Linked DNA regions of Tolumonas auensis DSM 9187. The protein of the gene in region 1 interacts with the protein of each later gene in a pairwise test. Links are inferred from orthologs where the notes say so. Each region holds a gene or a part of one and is shown in the gene's direction. Other genes may lie near its edges. The genes, in order: crp and TOLA_RS13030.

Region 1 (3,313 bases):
GCTGAGTCAATACGGATTCAGCACAGCTCAACCTGAGCGGTTGTTCTTCAGTTTTGGTGCTCAGAATGGTTTATTACTGAGTCTGATGGCCTGCGGTGCCGTCGGAGAAACCATATTATGTGAAGGACTGACTTATCCGGGGCTCAGCACATTATCGCATTCGTTACGCATTCAGCTGAAAGGGCTGACGATGGATGAGGAAGGTCTTTTGCCACAGGCACTGGAAAAGGCATGTCAGACCGGCAACTACCGGACGTTATATCTCACGCCGACAATTCAGAATCCGACGACTGCGACCATGAGCCTCTCCCGGCGCGAGGAGATCCTGGCACTGTGCGAGCGTTATCAGCTGACGGTCATTGAAGACGATGTCCATGGCCTATTACCGGAAATTCGGCCGCCAGCACTGGTGGAGCTAGCGCCGGAACGCGTCATTCATCTGGGCAGTTTTGCTAAAAACACCAGTGCCGGATTGCGTCTGGGCTACATGCTGGTACCGGCACATTTACATGCGGCCATGTCGATTGCTGTACGTGGTTCCAGCTGGATGATCACGCCACTGATGATTGAGCTGACCTGCCAATGGCTGTTATCCGGACAAGCAGACCGTATGTTACTGCAACAACGGAAAACATTACGGGAACGCGGAGCACTGCTGCGTCATCATTTAGGCCATTATCAGGTACAGTATCAGGAAGGTGGTATGCATGCCTGGTTACCCCTCCCGGCTCACTGGCGTAGTCAGGCCTTTGTGCAGGCAACAAACCAGCATGGTGTCGGTGTCGCGGGGGCCGAGCTGTTTGCTGCCGCGCACTATCCTTCCCCGCAGGCAGTGCGTATTTCCATCAGTCATCCGGCCGATAATATTTCGCTGGATAAAGCATTACGGGTATTGAGACAATTACTGGATAGTGAACCAACTCCCCAATGGGTGATATGAGGTCATGCAATGATAATACCCTGGCAACAACTCCCTGCCGCCACCCTGGATAGCCTGATTGAATCCTTCGTATTACGTGAAGGCACCGATTATGGCGAACAAACATTCTCGCTGGCTGAAAAAGTAGAGCAGGTCCGTCAGCAACTGGAACACGGTGATGTAGTCATCTTATACAGTGAACTGCATGAATCAGTGACGATTGCGCCAAAAGAGGCCATCCAGGTGATCGGGGATGTAACAGAAATTTAAAATATCCCACTCCGGCTGTAACAAGCGGCTTATTTGCATAAGCATCTCTTGTCATTACTTTTTCTGCACCTTATGCTAAGTCGTTATTGCGAGCTTACGTTTAAACTTCGTTCGTTACCGGAAAGGGACGGGCTCGTCACTAAATTTGTGTCATTTTCGCCACAGATCCTGTTTTGATGTTTCGATTGACTCAAAATAGTAAGAAATAAAAAAAGCATGTATCACTCTTCGCAGTGATGCAATGCACAGGCGCTCAAGAGGACAGATAATGGTAATCGGCAAACCGCAAAGCGATCCAACACAGGAATGGTTTCTATCTCACTGCCATATTCATAAATATCCGGCAAAAAGCACACTGATCCATGCCGGTGAAAAAGCAGAAACTTTGTACTACATCATCAAAGGTTCTGTTGCAGTGCTGATCAAAGATGAAGAAGGCAAGGAAATGATTCTGTCTTACCTGAATCAGGGAGACTTTATCGGCGAACTGGGTCTGTTCGATGAAAGCGAAAACCCAACTCGTTCAGCCTGGATCCGCGCTAAAACCTCTTGTGAAGTGGCTGAAATTTCTTACAAGAAATTCCGTCAGTTAATCCAGGTTAACCCTGAAATTCTGATGCGTTTGTCTTCCCAGATGGCGCGTCGCCTGCAGAGCACCAGCCAGAAAGTCGGCAACCTAGCCTTCCTGGATGTAACGGGTCGTATCGCGCAGACATTGCTGAATCTGGCAAAACAGCCTGATGCGATGACTCATCCGGACGGCATGCAGATAAAGATCACCCGTCAGGAAATCGGTCAGATCGTGGGTTGTTCCCGTGAAACTGTGGGCCGTATTCTGAAAATGCTGGAAGATCAGGAACTGATCACCGCACACGGTAAAACAATTGTCGTGTTCGGCACTCGTTAATCCCGGTTAAAGCATACGATCACCATCTCCTTCGGAGGTGGTTTTTGAATGACAGTAAAAAGGCTGCAAACGCAGCCTTTTTTGTCTCTGCCTGAAAGACAGCTTACGCTTTTACCACCTGAGCGACGGCCAGGGTAAAACGACGCATACCTTCGGCGAACTCTTCTGCCGTCAAATTCAGTGCCGGAGCAAAACGCACCACATTTGGGCCAGCCACCAGCACCAGTACGCCCTGCTCAATTCCCGCATCCACAAACGCTTTGGCTTTACCGGCAAAGGCCTCGGTTAATACAGCACCAAGCAGTAAACCCTGACCACGGACTTCACTGAAACAATGATATTCAGCGTTGATCTTTTCCAGTTCAGCACGGAACCAGCCTTCGCGCTCTTTCACACCAGCCAGCATCGCTGGATCATTGATCAGATCAAACGCGGTTTCAGCCACTGCACAGGCCAGCGGGTTCCCACCGAAAGTCGTGCCATGCACACCCGGCTGGAATACCTGAGCAACCGCTTCACGTGTCAGCATCGCCGCAATCGGGAATCCGCCACCCAAAGCTTTGGCAGTCGTCAGAATATCCGGCTCCACACCCATCTGCATATAAGCAAACAGGCTACCGGTACGCCCCATGCCAGTCTGTACTTCGTCAAAAATCAGCAGTGCATTATGTTGATCACACAGCTCGCGAACTGCTTTGGCAAATTCTTTATCGGCTGGTAACACCCCGCCTTCACCCTGCAATGGCTCCATCACCACCGCACAGGTACTGTCAGAAATCAGCTCTTTCAGTGCTGCAATATCATTATAAGGAATATGCTGGATCGCTCCCGGACGCGGGCCAAAGCCATCAGAGTAATGTGACTGACCACCCACGCTCACAGTGAAGAAAGTACGGCCATGGAAACCCTGCAGGAAGGCAATGATCTGGTTTTTCTGCTCGCCGAATTTTTCTTTGGCATAACGACGCGCCAGTTTGAATGCCGCTTCGTTAGCTTCTGCGCCGGAGTTACAGAAAAACGCACGATCAGCAAATGTCGCATCAACCATTTTACGTGCCAGACGCAATGTCGGTTCGTTGGTCATCCAGTTACTGACATGCCACAGACGCTGCCCTTGTTCAGTCAGGGTTTTAACTAAAGCCGGATGACAGTGACCCAGCGCATTGACCGCGATACCACCCGCGAGATCGATATATTCGCGATCCTGTTGGTCCCAT
Region 2 (3,247 bases), 230 kb from region 1 along the record:
TCACCACACGCTGCCAGACTTCATAATGAACCGTGGCGGTGTTGCACTGCGTCCGGGCGATGGTGTTATCCATAGCTGGCTGAACCGCATGCTGCTGCCGGATACTGTTGGTACTGGTGGTGACTCACATACCCGTTTCCCTATCGGTGTTTCTTTCCCGGCGGGCTCTGGTCTGGTGGCGTTTGCTGCTGCGACCGGCGTGATGCCACTGGATATGCCGGAATCTGTGCTGGTGCGCTTCAAAGGCGAACTGCAGCCAGGTATCACCCTGCGTGATCTGGTACATGCAATCCCTTATCAGGCCATTCAGATGGGCTTGCTGACTGTAGAGAAAGCGGGCAAGAAGAACATCTTCTCCGGCCGTATTCTGGAAATCGAAGGTCTGCCAGATCTGAAGGTAGAGCAGGCGTTTGAACTGGCCGACGCCAGTGCCGAGCGTTCTGCTGCCGGCTGTACCATCAAGCTGGATGAGGCGCCAATCGCTGAATACCTGAACTCCAACATCGTGATGCTGAAGTGGATGCTGGCAGAAGGCTATGGCGATAAACGTACTATCGAGCGTCGTATTGCCGGTATGCAGGAGTGGCTGGCGGATCCGAAACTGATGTCAGCCGATGCGGATGCGGAATACGCAGCGATCATTGAAATCGACATGAGCGAAATCAAAGAGCCGATCCTGTGTGCGCCGAACGATCCGGATGATGCGCGTCTGCTGTCGACCGTTGCCGGTGACAAGATCGACGAAGTGTTCATCGGTTCCTGCATGACCAACATCGGTCACTTCCGTGCTGCCGGTAAACTGCTGAACCAGTTCAAAGGCCAGCTGCATACCCGTCTGTGGATTGCACCACCGACCAAGATGGATCGCGATCAGCTGACCGAAGAAGGCTACTACGGTATTTTCGGTCGTGTCGGTGCCCGCATCGAGATCCCGGGCTGTTCACTGTGTATGGGTAACCAGGCACGTGTCGGTGACGGCACCACGGTCGTGTCTACCTCTACACGTAACTTCCCGAACCGTCTGGGTCAGGGCGCGAACGTGTATCTGGCTTCCGCAGAACTGGCTTCTGTGGCGGCGATTCTGGGACGTATTCCAAGCGTGGAAGAGTACCAGTCGTATGCGAAAGAGCTGGATGCGATGGCAGCTGATGTTTACCGCTATCTGAACTTTGATCAGATCGCCAGCTACACCGACAAAGCGGATAAAGTGATCCTGCAAGTACCGGTATAAACATCGATTTACTGCGATATGAAGGGCAAGTCACAGACTTGCCCTTCTTTTTTTAGTTATTTAGTTTGGCTACTTGGAATAAGTTTTCAGCTATTGTTAATAAGTAAGAACTAATCAGGCAAACGCAGTCTGCTGGCAGACTGAATGGTAAAGGGAGTGACCCGTATTGCCGTTGTTCAGGAGCACAATATATGGATCATCAATTTGTCCGGAATACGGATGGCCGTTGCCGGGCCCGTCTGTCAATGGGGCATGAAGCGTTTGGTTTATGGCTGACAGATGAGCTGGGAGCCGATGTCGCCCGTTGTAATGAGTTACTTAAAATAACGGCACGATTACTTCATGGTGGTGATGAGTATACGTTACCGGGCAAGGATTTTTCTCTTCATCTGGATCAGGAAGCCGCGACAGTCAGTGCACGGGAACTGCAATTTGAGACAGAAATTGAAGATAATGAAGCGGGATTAAGTTATTACGACGATGAATTGTTTGCCGCCTGTGGCCTGGATGACTTTGAACAACTATTGCTGGCCTGGCGTGAATTTATCAGCGAGCAATAACAGGCAAACGACCCACAATGACGCCCCTTTTTGGGGCGTTTTTGCAGCAGTGCTGAAGTGAAGTGCACAATTCAACACACCAATATCAGCAGATTGTCAGTTCCTTGCTGTAACTAACTGAAAATTAATAATTTTCAATAGATGGCACAGACATTGAATTGTTTCAGTCAAGCCCAATTAACCAGGGAGTGGGAGTTTAACTATGAAACTTATCAGTGCAATCATTAAACCGTTCAAACTGGATGACGTACGTGAAGCCGTTGCGGCACTTGGCGTGGACGGTATGACCGTGTCCGAAGTGAAAGGGTTTGGTCGTCAGAAAGGCCACACCGAGCTGTATCGTGGTGCTGAATATCAGGTCGATTTTCTGCCAAAGGTAAAACTGGATATCGCTACCTCTGACGACAACGTGGAAAGCATCATTGAAGCCATCAGCAAAGCCGCTTATACCGGTAAAATTGGTGACGGTAAGATTTTCGTGTACGATCTGGCGCACGTAGTGCGTATCCGTACCGGCGAAGTGGATGGTGAAGCCATCTAAGCTTGATTCTGCTTGTTCGTCCAGACATGTTGGGACCTTTATGGTCCCTTTTTTATTGCCTTCTGAAAGCTGTTTTGCATCGCTGTCGTCTTCTTTTTGGTCAAGCCGGACACTGAAGTCAATACAAACGATATTTATTTTCATTTATTTACAAATGATATCCGTTCTCATATCATTATGATAATGATTCTCATTAGTTGGATGGATACGTAATGACAAAAGTAGCGTTGTTGGCTTTACTGGTGGCGGGTTCTGTTCAGGCGGCGGAAGAAATTAATGTTTATTCTGCCCGTCAGGCTTATCTGATTGAGCCTATCGTTCAGGCGTTTGAAAAAGAACAGGGTATCAAAGTGAATCTGGTGTATGCCGAAGATGGTCTGGCAGAGCGTCTGGCCCGTGAAGGGAAACATACGCCGGCTGATCTGGTACTGACGGTCGACATTAGTCGCCTGATGGAACTGGTCGAGCAGGATCTGGTGCAACCTGTTAATAGCCAAACGCTGAACAGTAATATTCCGGCTCAGTACCGTGATCCGGACAACCGCTGGTTTGCCCTGACTACCCGTGTCCGCAATATTTACACCTCTAAAGAGCGTGTCGGCAAGCCAGATGATATTACCTACGAGTCACTGGCTGACGAGAAATACAAAGGTAAGATTTGTACCCGTAGCGGTAAAAACTCTTATAACGTCGCATTGGTTGCTTCGATGATTGCTCATCACGGTGAAGCAAAGGCGGAACAATGGCTGGAAGGGCTGAAGGCCAACCTGGCGCGTAAACCACAGGGCAATGACCGCGATCAGGTTAAAGCCATCAAGGAAGGCGTGTGTGATCTGTCACTGGGTAACAGCTATTACCTGGGCAAAATGCTGCAGGATGAAGAGCAGAAAACCTGGGCTGACGCTGTTTATATCA

Evidence for each region.
Region 2: the proteins of crp (region 1) and TOLA_RS13030 interact in binary tests that used the Escherichia coli proteins (3 or more experiments, as listed by UniProt). The link is inferred for Tolumonas auensis DSM 9187 from one-to-one orthologs.

What each region holds. Positions count from the first base shown.
Region 1 is NC_012691.1:3,019,344-3,022,656, forward strand. What follows is about bases 294-3,276. They hold crp (cAMP-activated global transcriptional regulator CRP), read left to right. Parts: upstream 294-1,457; coding sequence 1,458-2,096; downstream 2,097-3,276. Other genes in these bases: TOLA_RS14055 (aminotransferase-like domain-containing protein), read left to right, coding at 294-940; TOLA_RS14060 (YheU family protein), read left to right, coding at 950-1,189; TOLA_RS14070 (aspartate aminotransferase family protein), read right to left, coding at 2,200-3,276. Outside these bases: more of TOLA_RS14055, read left to right, coding at 1-293; more of TOLA_RS14070, read right to left, coding at 3,277-3,313.
Region 2 is NC_012691.1:2,793,767-2,797,013, reverse strand. Bases 190-3,106 are described here. They hold TOLA_RS13030 (YacL family protein), read left to right. Parts: upstream 190-1,422; coding sequence 1,423-1,791; downstream 1,792-3,106. Other genes in these bases: TOLA_RS13020 (Fe(3+) ABC transporter substrate-binding protein), read left to right, coding at 2,545-3,106; glnK (P-II family nitrogen regulator), read left to right, coding at 1,994-2,332; acnB (bifunctional aconitate hydratase 2/2-methylisocitrate dehydratase), read left to right, coding at 190-1,231. In the rest of the region: more of acnB, read left to right, coding at 1-189; more of TOLA_RS13020, read left to right, coding at 3,107-3,247.